DNA from 3 places in the Pantoea sp. PvP021 genome. Region 3 is predicted to be linked to each of the others. Evidence: predicted binding sites of a transcription regulator. Region 3 holds the regulator's gene; each other region holds the start of a gene.
The links. Region 3 encodes CRP, which controls carbon source genes, mostly activating them, when cyclic AMP is high. Its sites were predicted from a motif close to ATGTGANNNNNNTCACAT; they were not measured.
Positions count from the first base shown of each region.

Region 1: a site for CRP is predicted at 2,077-2,094, ahead of udp (uridine phosphorylase). Genes of this name have one in related genera too.
Region 2: a site for CRP is predicted at 1,418-1,435, ahead of ompW (outer membrane protein OmpW). Genes of this name have one in related genera too.

Region 1 is NZ_JBSRXX010000006.1:234,728-239,557, forward strand. It holds gene metE (5-methyltetrahydropteroyltriglutamate--homocysteine S-methyltransferase) at 1-1,012, shown strand, start outside; gene ACVKSX_RS17005 (dienelactone hydrolase family protein) at 1,069-1,902, opposite strand; gene udp (uridine phosphorylase) at 2,206-2,967, shown strand; gene ACVKSX_RS17015 (tetratricopeptide repeat protein) at 3,060-4,328, shown strand; gene rmuC (DNA recombination protein RmuC) at 4,414-4,830, shown strand, end outside.
Region 2 is NZ_JBSRXX010000001.1:590,211-595,040, forward strand. It holds gene ACVKSX_RS02675 (septation protein A) at 1-74, opposite strand, end outside; gene ACVKSX_RS02680 (YciC family protein) at 126-860, opposite strand; gene ACVKSX_RS02685 (YkgJ family cysteine cluster protein) at 888-1,304, opposite strand; gene ompW (outer membrane protein OmpW) at 1,554-2,189, shown strand; gene ACVKSX_RS02695 (BON domain-containing protein) at 2,246-2,560, opposite strand; gene trpA (tryptophan synthase subunit alpha) at 2,710-3,513, opposite strand; gene trpB (tryptophan synthase subunit beta) at 3,513-4,703, opposite strand; gene trpCF (bifunctional indole-3-glycerol-phosphate synthase TrpC/phosphoribosylanthranilate isomerase TrpF) at 4,750-4,830, opposite strand, start outside.
Region 3 is NZ_JBSRXX010000005.1:215,652-220,481, forward strand. It holds gene ACVKSX_RS15625 (YccS/YhfK family putative transporter) at 1-1,475, opposite strand, end outside; gene crp (cAMP-activated global transcriptional regulator CRP) at 1,533-2,165, opposite strand; gene ACVKSX_RS15635 (OsmC family protein) at 2,469-2,873, shown strand; gene ACVKSX_RS15640 (phosphoribulokinase) at 3,207-4,076, opposite strand; gene ACVKSX_RS15645 (YheU family protein) at 4,138-4,356, opposite strand; gene ACVKSX_RS15650 (hydrolase) at 4,361-4,830, opposite strand, start outside.

The sequences.
Region 1 (4,830 bases), on a different contig from region 3:
GCGTTTCAATCTGCCAGCCTGGCCTACCACCACCATCGGCTCTTTTCCGCAGACCACTGAAATTCGCGGCCTGCGCCTCGACTTTAAACAGGGCCGGCTCGACAGCAACCATTACCGCACCGGCATCGCGGAGCACATTAAGCAGGCGATTCTCGAACAGGAGCGGCTGGGGCTGGATGTGCTGGTTCACGGTGAAGCGGAACGTAACGACATGGTTGAGTACTTCGGCGAACATCTGGAGGGGTTTGTCTTCACACAGAATGGCTGGGTTCAGAGCTACGGTTCACGCTGTGTGAAACCGCCTGTCATTATTGGCGATGTCAGTCGTCCGGAGGCGATCACCGTTGAGTGGGCCAGATATGCCCAGTCGCTGACCAACAAGCCGGTAAAAGGGATGCTGACCGGTCCGGTAACCATCCTCTGCTGGTCATTCCCGCGTGAAGATGTGTCACGCGAAACCATCGCGAAACAAATCGCGCTGGCGCTGCGTGATGAAGTCGAAGACCTGGAGAAGGCGGGCATCGGGATTATCCAGATTGATGAGCCTGCGCTGCGTGAAGGTCTGCCACTGCACCAGTCTGAATGGGCCGCCTACCTGAACTGGGCGGTGGAGGCCTTCCGACTGAATGCGGCGGTGGCGCGGGATGAAACCCAGATTCACACCCATATGTGTTACTGCGAATTTAACGACATTATGGACGCTATCGCGGCGCTGGATGCCGATGTGATCACCATCGAAACCTCGCGATCTGACATGGACCTGCTGGAGGCGTTTGAGAACTTCGACTACCCGAATGAAATCGGTCCCGGCGTCTACGACATCCATTCGCCTAATGTCCCCAGCGTGGAGTGGATAGAAGCACTGTTGCTAAAGGCGGCGAAACGCATTCCGGAAGCGCGTCTGTGGGTGAACCCGGACTGCGGTTTGAAAACACGGGGCTGGACGGAAACGCGTCAGGCGCTGGCGAACATGGTGACGGCAGCGAAGAAATTGCGTGGAGAAACGGCGTAGGGAATCGGGTCTGGTGGGGCGAAAAAATCAGGGGCGCATAAGCGCCCCTTTTTCATTTACTGCGATGCAACACCATACTGCCTGAACCAGGCCAGCATCCGCTGCCAGCCATCATTGGCAGATTCAGCATGGTAGCTTGCACGATAGTCAGCATTAAAGGCATGGCCCGCTTCGGGATAGACGATGATCTCTGCGGTTGCATTGGCGGCATGCAGTGCCTGACGCATCTGCTCGACGCTCTCCAGCGGGATACCCTCATCCTGGCCACCATACAAACCTAATACTGGCGCATTCAGGTCGACCGCAATATCAATAGGATGCTTCTGCTGCTTCAGCGTACGCTCACCGGTCAGTCGTCCATACCACGCCACGGCGGCGCGCAGTTGCGGGTTATGCGCGGCGTAGAGCCAGCTGATGCGACCACCCCAGCAAAAACCGGTGATGCCCATGCGACGAATATCGCCGCCGTTGCGTGCGGCCCAGTTGGCGGCATGATCGAGATCGGCCAGCACCTGGCTGTCAGGCACTTTGCTGACCAGCTCGCTGAACAGCGTCGGGATATCATTATACTCAGCGGGATCGCCCTCGCGGAAATAGAGCTCAGGCGCAATCGCCAGATAGCCTTCCAGCGCCAGGCGGCGGCAGATATCCCGGATGTGTTCATGCACACCAAAGATCTCCTGCACGACCAGTACGACTGGCCACGGGCCTTCCGCTGACTGGGGTTTTGCAAAGAATGCCGGCATATTTTCGCCCTGGCTGGGCACTGAGGTTTCACCCGCGTGAATCGCCGGGCTGTCGGTAATGATGGTGGTGGAGGCGGTGGGCTGCACGGCAGGGGCAAAGCCGCCCGTCGCCGGTTTTTGTGCCATATTATCACTGGGTTTCATTATTCTCTCCGTGCAAGCATTTGCGCAATCACGTAACTATAGCCTGGCCGGAAAGCGTATGCGCCAGGTGTCGGGTCACAGAATCAGCAGCGAATAAAATCATCCTTCTCTTTAACATTGCGCAGACCCTGACACAGCCCCACCGAGAGCTATCCGCACCAGGAAGATGCTATTGTGTGATTTTCGTCACAATTTATCTTTCGGGAAATGTAACTTTCATTTTCTTAAGTGAATGTTGTCACATATTTATTGGGCGTGCTGGCGTAGAGTGGCGCGCTACCTTCCCTTAACAGGAGTCTGAAAATGACACAGTCTGACGTTTTCCATCTTGGCCTGACCAAAGCCGATCTGCAGGGCGCCACCCTGGCGATTGTGCCGGGCGATCCGGAGCGCGTGAAGAAAATTGCCGGACTGATGGAAGATGCCACGCATCTCGCCTCACACCGTGAATTTACCTCCTGGCTGGCAAAAATTGATGGTAAGCCGGTCGTGGTCTGCTCAACCGGCATTGGCGGTCCGTCGACCTCGATTGCGGTCGAAGAGCTGGCACAGCTTGGCGTACGTACCTTCCTGCGTGTCGGTACCACGGGCGCTATCCAGCCGCATATCAATGTCGGCGATGTGCTGGTGACCACCGCATCCGTTCGCCTGGACGGGGCCAGCCTGCATTTTGCGCCGATGGAGTTTCCGGCAGTGGCTGATTTCGCCTGCACCACCGCGCTGGTTGCCGCCGCAGAAGCCTGTGGCGCGAAAACGCATATCGGCATCACCGCCTCTTCTGACACCTTCTATCCGGGTCAGGAGCGCTACGACACCGTCTCGGGCCGCGTAGTCAGTCGCTTCAGGGGATCGATGAAAGAGTGGCAGGAGATGGGCGTTCTCAACTATGAGATGGAATCCGCTACACTGTTAACCATGTGCGCCAGCCAGGGTCTGCGAGCCGGCATGGTGGCGGGCGTGATTGTGAACCGCACTCAGAAAGAGATCCCGGATGCGGTCACCATGAAACAGACAGAAAGTGACGCAGTGAAGATTGTGGTCGAAGCGGCGCGTCGCTTACTATAACGACCGCGTCTGGCAGCAGGTTTTTTGTCCAGACTCAAAACCTGCTGCCGGTAGTTAACGGCGCGTAATATCAGTGAAACCTGAGAGTTTTTATGCGCAATACTATTCCCGTCCGACGTCCTGCCCCTGGTGCTAATCCGGCCGCACTCAAAGCCATGCTGGAACGCAGTGCCGAACGTTTCCGTGCCGCCATGCAACAGGGCGACTATGCGCTGGCCGCTCAATGCTGTGAAGAGGTATTGCGCACGATGCCCAATCAGATGCAGGTGCTGAGCGACTACGCGCTCTGCCTGCTGCGTCTGGGTCAGTACAATAAATCGTACAAAATCTACCAGAAAATTTATCAGTCACCGCCCGCTGTACAGGCTACCGCCTCCGAAACCTGGCTGGATGGCCTGACCGAAGTGTGTGGCTGGCTGGATAAAAAGGATGAGGTGACGCGTCATGGGCTGGCCTCGCTGATGCGCTCTGATGCGCGTTTCAGCCAGGGGCAGCGCGCCACATTTCCCGCTCCGCAACCGGAGCCTGTCGATCTCACTCATCCGCACCAGAATGTCATCGCTTTCTGCCTCTATGGCGATCAGCCGCGCTACTGTGAAACCTTAATCAAAAACGTTGAAGTGGCGCCTGAACTCTATCCCGGCTGGGTCTGCCGCATCTATCTCGATGACAGCGTGCCGCAGCATGTCTGGCAGCGCCTTGACCAGCCGCACGTCCAGCTGATCGATATGTCCCACGAGAAAACGCTGTTTCCGACCCTGTGGCGTTTCCTGGTAATGGACGATCCGGGCGTGAAGCGTTTTATCGTGCGTGATGCCGACTCGCTGCTCTCGGAGCGCGAAGCGGCAGCGGTAAACGCCTGGCTGGCGTCGCCTTACTGGTTCCACCATATGCGTGACTACTTCTCCCATACTGAGCTGCTGCTGGCAGGGATGTGGGGCGGCTGTCACGGCGTCTTCCGGGATGTGGAACAGGCGATGCGCGATTTCATTGCGCAGTATCAGGGCAGCCAGCGCTTCACCGATCAATATTTCCTCAAGGTGGCGTTGTGGCCGACGGTGCGTGAAAGCCTCCTGAGCCACGATGAGTTGTTTCATTTTCATCAGGCCAAGCCGTGGCCTGACCATGCCCCCGTGCGCTGGCAGACGCCGCATTTCCATGTGGGCAGCAATGCCGGTTTTGCCAGTATGACCGGCAAATCCAGCGCCGCTGAGGGAAGCAGACAGCGCGTCGCGATCACCTCGGGCGGGACAACCTGGCACTATCTGGCGCAGGTTAAAAAGGGTGAATGGCTATTGCCCATGCCGTTTTTCCTGATTGATGAGTGGCAGGCTGGCAAGCTCACGGTGGCGGCGCTGTAAGGCGCTGAACCCTGCTAAAATTATCTGGACATTCATACAGTGCGACTCTACCTTTCCCTCAGCAGCCTGAGTCGCGGGGGAAATCATGGATCAGCACATCATTATCAGCGCCTGTCTGGCGCTTGCCGGGTTAGGGATTGGCTGGATGCTGGCACAGTTACGTGCCGGCCATCAGGTCGCCAGTTTCCAGACCGAGCGCCGTCTGCAGGAAGAGGCGCAACAGCGTCAGCAGCAGCAAATCGAACAGCTTCAGCAGCAGACGCAGCAGCGTGAGCAGGAGCTTCGTCAGCTGCACGGCGCGCTGAGCGGCGCCAATGAGCGACTGCAACAGCTTGATTACTGGCGTAATGAAAGTGAGCAGCTTAATCGTGAACTGCGCAATCAGCTGGAGGTCAACAGCGCACAGGAAGCGGAGCTGCGTGAGGTGACCATTCGCCTTGAAGAGACCCGTTTCGCCGCAGAAGAGAAACAGCGCCTGCTGACCAACAGCGAACAACGCCTT
Region 2 (4,830 bases), on a different contig from region 3:
GCGACAAAAATGTCATACAGCTTGTAGAAGATGAAAAAGACCACCAGGGGAAGAAAGTCGAGTAGCTGCTTCATAGTTTTTCCATTCAGAGTTGGCTGCAAATGTGCCCGAAGGCACATCGTCAATCAACGTAACAGCATATAGAGCCGATAAAGATAGATAATCAACATCGCCGAAACCACATTGCCTGCCGCGGTGAAAATCACCGACGAGACATTCAGCGGTAAAACCGTCAGCGAAGAGAAGAACAGCATCACCACCACTTTGGCCAGCAGCCAGAGCAGAATAGCGGGGGCAATCAGCTTCACATTCTTCCACGCCATCCGCATGCTGGCCCGCATGGCGGCAAAGACACCCATCTTCTCACTGGCCACCATCACCGGAGCCAGCGACAGCAGAATCGTCAGCAGAATGCCTGGCACCACCAGCACCATAAAGCCCAGTTGCGCCACCAGCGTCATCAGGAAGGTGAGCAGCAGCAGCTTTGGCAGCAGCGGCGCTGAAGCACCAATCGCCCGCAACGCACTGACACGCTGGCCGGAAGAGACCATCGGGATCAGATAGAGCATTCCGCCAAGCAGCAGCGTGTTCCCCATCAGCGCAGCGAAGGTGCTGGCCGCCGAGGCGCGCAGCAGCACCTGCTGCTGTTCCGGTGACATATTCTGCACCATCTCAAACAGCGAACCGGCGCTATCGTCACCCTGTTGCAGGAGGGCCATCTGATCGGCACCTGGCGTCAGCACATGCACCAGCATGACGGTGATAAAAGCGGCCAGCAGCGACATCAACAGCACCGTAGCCAGTTGATGGCGCGCGAAATTTCCTGTGTCACGGTATAACGAGCTTGCCGTGATAGACATGTACACTCCTTTGAGGAACCGGGTTAATTAACCCGGCGATTGTACATGTTCTGACAGCTCGCGGGCACCCGCTGCGGCATAACTTTCTGTCATGACAGGTAAAGATGGAGAAAAAAGGGCGGGAAGACCATAGCGGGCGCGGGCGCGATCGCAGGCTTCATTGTGGATACCCGCTTCGCCCGACATCGAAAATTCCCGACAGGGCGTCGGACGTTGTTCGTAAATTCCGCAGGAGACACAGCCGCCAATGTCGCCTTCAAGGGCAACGCAGCGCGGCGCGCGATCGTTCGTTCCACGCATATTGCGCATTAACAGGCTGAGCGGTTCGGTTAATGCGGTCGGCACCGGGCCGCCTGCATCATCGGCTTCGGCCCAGTAAAATGAGACGCGGAAATGGGCGCAGCAGGCGCCACAGCTGACACAAGGGTTAGTTATTTCACTCATTTGATCACCCGCCCCTCCCAGGGCATCGAACCAAAATCACCAGAGAAGATAAGCAAAATAGGCCCGGCGAAATTATTCAGCAAGGGGAATTTTGCTGCGCCAGCCTGAGCCGAAATTGATCTAAATCAATTCATTGTTTTTTAAGTAATTTATCTGAAGGGTACAGAGTGCAATTTTCTGTAAATCACGTTAAATATTTGCCAGCAAAAAGCGATGACGTTCGCGACATTAACATTAAGCAAAGGAGTGATGATGAAACTGGCAAAATGCGCGATGCTGCTGGCTCTGGCTTTTCCCCAACTGTCGATGGCCCACGAAGCAGGCGACTTCTTTATGCGTGCCGGTAGTGCCACCGTCCGGCCCACCGAAGGTTCCGATAATGTGTTAGGGATGGGCGAGTTCAGCGCATCCAACGACACGCAGCTGGGCCTGACTTTTACTTACATGGCAACCGACAACATTGGTGTCGAATTACTGGCCGCCACACCGTTCCGTCACAAAGTGGGCCTGGGCCCGACCGGAACACTGGCAACGGTACGCCAGTTACCGCCTACGCTGATGGCGCAGTACTACTTCTTTGACAGCAAGAGCAAAGCGCGTCCTTACGTTGGCGTAGGTATCAACTACACCACCTTTTACGATGCCGATTTCAACCAGACGGGCCGCGATGCGGGCCTGACCGATCTCAGCGTGAAGGATTCCTGGGGTGTGGCGGGTCAGGTCGGTCTGGATTATCAGATTAACCGTGACTGGATGCTGAATGCGTCGGTGTGGTACATGGATATTGATACGGAAGTGAAGTTTAAAGCGGGTGGCGAGCAGCAGAATATCAATATGCGCATCGATCCCTGGGTCTTCTTCTTCGGAGCGGGTTACCGTTTCTGATGATAAAGATGATAAAAAGGCCGCTGAATCAGCGGCCTTTTTTGTCTGTTAAGACGTTATTTGATCTGCATATTGTTAACAACGGACTTCACGCCCGCCACGCTGCGCGTAACCTGAACGGCACGGTTAGCCATCTGTGGTGATGAAACAAAACCGCTCAGCTGAACTTTACCTTTAAAGGTTTCTACGTTGATTTCAGTTGATTTCAGCGAGTCATCTTTCAGCAGTTCACCTTTAACTTTTGTGGTCACCACGGTGTCATCAATATAGCCACCGGTTCCCTCTTTGGTTGCGGTTGGCGCACAGGCGCTCAGTGTCAGCGCAACCACGCCCGCCAGTACAGCACCTGTCAGCAGTTTAACGAATTTCATTGCTTTCTCTCCCTGTCACAAAATGGATGCGACGTTACCGTAACGGCGCATTGTCATTGTGGTGCAGATTTTGCAAAAAGGGCAAATGGGGGAATGAAAAAAAAGGAAACAAATCATGCCTTATCGCGCGATAAGGCATGCTGGCAGGATTAACGGCTGGCGGCTTTAAGACGGCTGACAAAGTTCTTCAGCTCGCTCAGCATCACCTCAGGCTCTGAATGATGTTTTTCGATGATTCTGACAATCGCAGAGCCGGAGATCGCACCCGCAGCGCCCGCGGCGATCGCTTCCTTCACCTGTTCAGGCTCAGAGATACCAAAGCCCTGCAGCGGCGGGGCTGCATGGTATTCACGCAGCTTGTCGATCAGATGCTGCAACGGCAGGCTGGCGCGGTTTTCAGCACCGGTCACGCCCGCGCGCGACAGCAGGTAGGTGTAACCCCGTCCGTGTGAAGCGATCTCGCGCAGCAGCTCATCGCTGGCGTTAGGCGGACAGATGAAGATGGGTGCCACGCCATGACGCAGCGCAGCCTGACGGAAGGGCGCGGACTCTTCAACGGGCACATCCGCCACCAGCACCGAATCCACACCCGCCTCTGCACAACGGGCATAGAACTCATCCACACCGTTGGTGAAGACCAGATTGGCGTACATCAGCAATCCAATCGGCAGATCCGGATACTTACGGCGGATAGTGGCCAGCATTTCAAAGCATTGGCTGGTGTTGGTGCCCGCCGCAAAGGCGCGTAACGTCGCATTCTGGATGGTCGGGCCATCTGCAAGGGGATCGGAAAAGGGAATACCCAGCTCCAGTGCATCCGCGCCTCCTTCAACCAGGGCATCAATCACACGCAGTGAAAGCTCCGGTGACGGATCGCCCAGCGTAACAAAAGGAACAAAAGCCCCTTCATTATTCGCTGACAGACGCGTAAACAGTTGATTGTAACGTTCCATCAGATTTCTCCCTGCGCTGTCAAAATGTCATGAACGGTGAAAATATCTTTGTCGCCGCGGCCAGAGAGGTTGACCACAATCAACTGCTCTTTTTCCGGCTCGGCCTGAATCATCTTCATGGCGTGCGCAAGGGCGTGGGATGACTCCAGCGCCGGAATGATACCTTCATCGCGACAGAGCTGTTTAAAGGCGGCCAGCGCTTCGTTATCGGTGATGGAGACATATTCCGCACGACCGATGCTGTTCAGGTGCGCATGCTGCGGGCCTACAGACGGGAAGTCGAGGCCGGCAGAGATCGAGTAAGACTCCTCAATCTGGCCATCATGGGTCTGCATCATCGGCGATTTCATACCGAAGTAGATGCCGACGCGACCGTGCTTGAGCGGCGCGCCATGCTCGCCGGTCTCAATGCCGTGGCCCGCAGGCTCTACGCCGATCAGCTTCACGCTGGTCTCATCGATAAAGTCGGCAAACATGCCGATGGCGTTGGAGCCGCCGCCCACACAGGCGAGGATCGCATCGGGCAGACGACCCTCTCTTTCCAGAATCTGCTTTTTAGTCTCTTCGCCAATCATGCGCTGGAACTCACGCACAATCGTCGGGAAGGGATGCGGACCCGCTGCGGTGCCGAGCATATAGTGTGATGTCTCGTAGCTGCCAGACCAGTCGCGCAGTGCTTCATTACAGGCATCTTTCAGCGTGGCGGAGCCGCTGTGCACCGGGATCACTTCTGCGCCCATCAGACGCATACGGAAGACGTTGGGTGACTGACGCTCCACATCTTTTGCGCCCATATAGATGCGGCATTTCATGCCCAGCAGCGCACAGGCCAGCGCTGAAGCTACGCCGTGCTGACCCGCACCGGTTTCGGCAATAATTTCGTTTTTGCCCATGCGTTTGGCTAACAACGCCTGACCCAGCACCTGGTTGGTCTTGTGCGCGCCACCGTGCAGCAGATCTTCACGCTTAAGATAGAGGCGGGTTTTGGTGCCTTTAGTCAGGTTTTTGCACAGCGTCAGGGCGGTAGGCCGACCCGCATAGTTCTTCAGCAGGTCGGTAAACTCGGCCTGAAACTCAGGATCTTTCTGGGCGTCGACAAACGCCTGTTCCAGCTGGCGCAGGGCTGGCATCAGGATTTGCGGAACATACATTCCGCCAAATTCGCCAAAGTAGGGATTAAGTAACGTCATTTTTTATCTTCCTTTCTCGGGCCCGCCGTTGAGCAGGCCAGGCAAATCAGTAGGCTCGCAGTGTCTGAAACACAGCGGCAATTTTACGGGCATCTTTGATGCCAGGCGCGCTTTCCACGCCAGAGTT
Region 3 (4,830 bases):
ATCAGCGTATCCATGAGTCGCGGCAGCAGAAACTGCGCGCCATTCAGCGACAGCAATTGCAGCGAGTAAACCGCCGTGACCGTAAAGCCAATCATCGACCAGCCATAGAACTGGCGGGTAAAGCGATAGCTGATAAAAGTAATTGCCAGCATGATCAGCAGCACCAGCGACTCCGGCACCGCCATGCGCAGCGTGGCGGCCGCGATCACCAGACCGGCAAAAGTGCCCAGCGCCCGGTGCTGAATGCGGACACGGGTAGCGCTGTAGCCGTTCTGGCTGACGAACATGATGGTCATCAGGATCCAGTAGGGTTTGGGGATGTTGAAGAACAGCGCCAGCGCGCTGCCCAGCATCAGCATCACCGCAAAGCGGCCGGCAGTGCGCAGGGCCGATGAGCGAAACGAGAGATAACTGCGCAGCGCCGGTAACAGCGGCAGACGGCGCTGGCGGTCAGCCATCAGATCGCGCTGATAAAGGGGTTTCTGGGTGCGCAGGACCCGCGCGATGCGGTTGAAGTGGTAAAGGCAGAAGTTACCCACCGGATTGTCGGGATGCTGATGGGCGATTTTCTCCAGCGCGCCGAGCTGTTTATCCATCGCAAAGCGATCGGGTAGCTGGTGATAGAGAATGTTATCCGCCAGCACCCGCAACCGGGCCGAGATGGTTTTGGCATTCCAGCGGATCACCGCTTCGGCGTGGCTCTGTTCGACCAGCTTCTGCACCTCTTCCGGCCGATGCAGGCTGACCGAGATATGTTCCTGCAGATCCAGCGCCACCTGAAAGGCGCGCGTCAGCCGTTTATGGCTGTGATCGCGGCTTGCCGACAGCATATGCATCTGCTGATAACAGGTGTTAATCAGATCGACCACTTTCTGCTGGCGAGCCAGCAGCGGCGGCAGCGCCTTTTCCGGATCGGTCAGCTGCGTCAGCAGGGTATATTTTGCGTCGCAGTAGTTAGCCAGCTCGCGGTAGATCAGGCTCAGGCTTTCGCGCATCGGCTGCTCTTTCCACAGCCAGAACCAGAACCAGTTAAACAGCCCGTACCATAGCGTGCCGCCGATATAGAGCAGCGGGGGAACATAGATTGGCATGCGGCCAATCAGGCTCAGGGTAAAGATGGCGGCAATCAGGGTGCCGGGCAGCAGACGACCATGCAGCGGGCTGATCTCCCCGGTAACGCCGAGCAATAAGGGCATAGCAAACAGGATCAGCGGCAGCGGAATAGCATGGAGGGTAAGCCACTGCATCAGAAAGCTGCCGAGGGCAAACAGGCTGCCGCCAACAATCAGGCGTTTGAAGAAGCGTTTATGCGGGGTATCCAGACCGGCGATGTTGCAGCAGGCGGGCACTAATGAGAACAGCAGACCTTTTTGCAGGTCGCCAGCCAGCCAGCCCAGCGCCACCGGCAGACAGAGCACCAGCGTTTGCCGCAAGGCGTAGTTAACTTCAGGATGGTAAATAATTCGACGCCACATCGGCCCAACACAAACAATAACGGCGTGATGTTGCCATCACGCCGTGGGTGACAGGAATTAGCGGGTGCCGTAAACGACGATGGTTTTGCCGTGTGCGGAGATCAGGTTCTGATCTTCCAGCATCTTCAAAATACGGCCCACGGTTTCACGTGAACAACCAACAATCTGGCCAATTTCCTGACGAGTGATTTTAATTTGCATGCCGTCGGGATGCGTCATGGCATCTGGCTGCTTCGCCAGGTTGAGCAGGGTCTGTGCAATGCGTCCGGTTACGTCGAGGAAAGCGAGGTTACCCACTTTTTCAGACGTCACCTGCAGGCGACGCGCCATCTGCGATGAGAGTCGCATCAGGATGTCAGGGTTAACCTGGATCAGCTGACGGAATTTCTTGTAAGAAATTTCCGCCACTTCGCACGCGCTTTTCGCACGTACCCAGGCGCTGCGCTCCTGGCCTTCTTCGAACAGGCCAAGTTCACCAATAAAATCGCCCTGATTCAGGTAGGAAAGAATCATCTCTTTGCCTTCTTCATCTTTAATCAGAACCGCAACGGAACCTTTCACGATGTAGTAAAGCGTTTCTGCTTTTTCACCTTGGTGAATCAGCGTACTTTTGGATGGATACTTGTGAATATGGCAATGGGACAGGAACCATTCGAGTGTAGGGTCTGTTTGCGGTTTGCCGAGAACCATTCGCTATTATCCTCTGTTGTAATCGTGCCCAAAATACAGGGGGCAGTTTTCCCTGTCAGGCGGTGAAAGCTTCAAGCGTTTCCATTTCAGGAAATTATTCGGGCCGCATCAGGCGCAGTGCGCATCATCCTTCCCGGCTTCGTCATCGGGTGACGAAAAATATTTTCAGCACTGTTTGTAGCACAGCTTTTGCCGACTGTCTTCTGTTGTCTCGCTTCAGCTACGGGCGGATTTCTCTGGATTGCTGTTTACCAGGCGAAAGCGTACTCTGGCGACAAAACAGCGTATTCCGGAGCAAAAATCATGCAGGCAAGAGTGAAATGGGTAGAAGGGCTGACATTCCTCGGAGAATCCTCATCCGGCCATCAGATACTGATGGATGGAAATTCGGGTGATAAAGCGCCCAGCCCAATGGAGATGGTGCTGATGGCGGCGGGCGGATGCAGCGCGATTGACGTGGTATCAATTCTGCAAAAAGGCCGAAACGATGTGGCTGATTGTGAAGTAAAACTGACCTCAGAACGTCGTGAAGAGGCGCCGCGAATCTTTACGCACATCAACCTGCATTTTATCGTGAGTGGTAAAGCCCTCCAGGATAAAGCGGTCTCACGCGCTGTGGATCTTTCTGCTGAAAAATATTGCTCTGTGGCCATCATGCTGGGTAAAGGCGTCAACATTACGCATAGCTATGAAGTGATCGAACTTTAGTACCCGCAGGGATCTTTTAAGGTCGCGGGCAAAATCTGTCGTGCTCTGCTGTCAGACTGTGCCTGCGCTGGGAACCGGGTCAGATCGGAAAGTCGCTTAAGCCAATCCCTGGCCGCTCGGCCCGCGCGATTACGCACCTCATCCCTGAGGTGCGCCCGTAGCCGGGCCAACGCGTTGCGTTGTTCAAAAACGCTCCCGGCGTTTTTGTCCCAGGCGCGGGACGCTTTCCTCTTCTGACCCGGTTCCCAGCGTGTTAAGCTTTTTCGCTGCTGTCAGATTCATCCTGCATTGGCATTGGCATTGGCATTAGTCTGGAAAGGCCCTTTTGGCCTCTTACTCTATTCGTTTGCCTTCCATCAGCCGCTTCACCAGTGGGCCCATAATCAACTCCATCGCCAGACCCATTTTGCCGCCAGGCACCACCAGCGTATTGATGTGCGAGATAAACGAGCCCTGCAGCATCGCCAGCAGGTAGGGGAGGTCGATATCTTCCAGCGCCTGGAAGTGGATCACCACAAAGCTCTCATCCAGTGACGGAATAGCGCGGGCAGCGAACGGGTTTGAGGTATCGACCGTCGGGACGCGCTGAAAGTTGAGGTGAGTGCGTGAGAACTGTGGTGTGATGAAGTTGATGTAATCTTCCATCGAGCGCACCACCGAATCCATGACCGCTTCACGTGAATGGCCGCGCTCGCCGGTGTCGCGCACCAGCTTCTGAATCCACTCCAGGTTCACAATCGGCACCACGCCAACCAGCAGATCAACCTGTTCTGCTACGTTGTGCTGCGCCGTTACCACGCCGCCGTGCAGCCCTTCGTAGAAGAGAATATCGGTGTTCTGCGGCAGCGGTTGCCACGGCGTAAAGGTGCCGGGCACCTGATTCCACGGCACCGCTTCATCGTAGGTGTGCAGATATTTACGCGACTGGCCCTGTCCGCTCTGACCATACTCTTTAAAGCTCTGCTCCAGCAGGCCAAAGTCATTGGCTTCCGGGCCGAAGTAGCTGACATGACGTCCTAAATCGCGCGCCTTACGAATCGCCATATCCATTTCAGGGCGGGTAAAGCGGTGAAAACTGTCACCTTCCAGCTCCGCCGCATGAAGATCGAGCTGCTGAAAGATTTTGCGAAACGCCACGCTGGTGGTGGTGGTCCCTGCGCCGCTGGAACCAGTCACCGCGATAATGGGATGACGTGCAGACATAGAAAAGCTCCCTGTGAGGTCGGGCAATAGGCATTGTTAACACGAAATGCCGTTGGGTGCATCAGCCACGAAATTCTTTGCGCGGCATGATATTGACCGATTCGTGCAGTTCCGACCACACCAGCACCACTTCACCCGTTTCCAGCTGACGTCGCACATCGGCCACCTTGTCGATCAGGCTGCGTTCCTGCTCGCCATAGTCCGTGCCTTCGCGCAGCACAAAGGTTTCAATCAGATTTTCAAGGGTCTCAGGTGAGACCTGTTGCCAGGGAATAATCACGAGATCAGTTATCCAGAAAAGGGGCGATCCACTGGGGGATACGCTGTTCCAGCCACATTTCAGGCTGGCGTAATGTCCCACCAACAAAACCTACATGGCCGCCGTGTGGTGTCAGTTGATAAGTAATAGTGGCAGATAATTGGCTGCTGTGCGGGATCACCTCATCACTCATAAAAGGATCATCTTTGGCGTGAATGATCAGCAGCGGTTTCTCTGCGTGCTTCAGCCAGGGCATGGCGCTGGCACGATGATAGTAATCGGCCGCATCCAGAAAACCGTGGGCGCGGGCGGTAATGGCATCATCAAAATCGCGCAGTCGACGTAGCGCTTTCAGCTGCGCCAGATTGACCGGCAGCGTATCCGGCCAGGCGTGCAGTTTGCGGCGGGCATTTTTCTTGAGCTGCGCCAGCAAATAGTATTGATAGACGCGTGAGAAGCCGCGTTCCAGTTTTAGGCTACAGGGCTCCAGCAGCA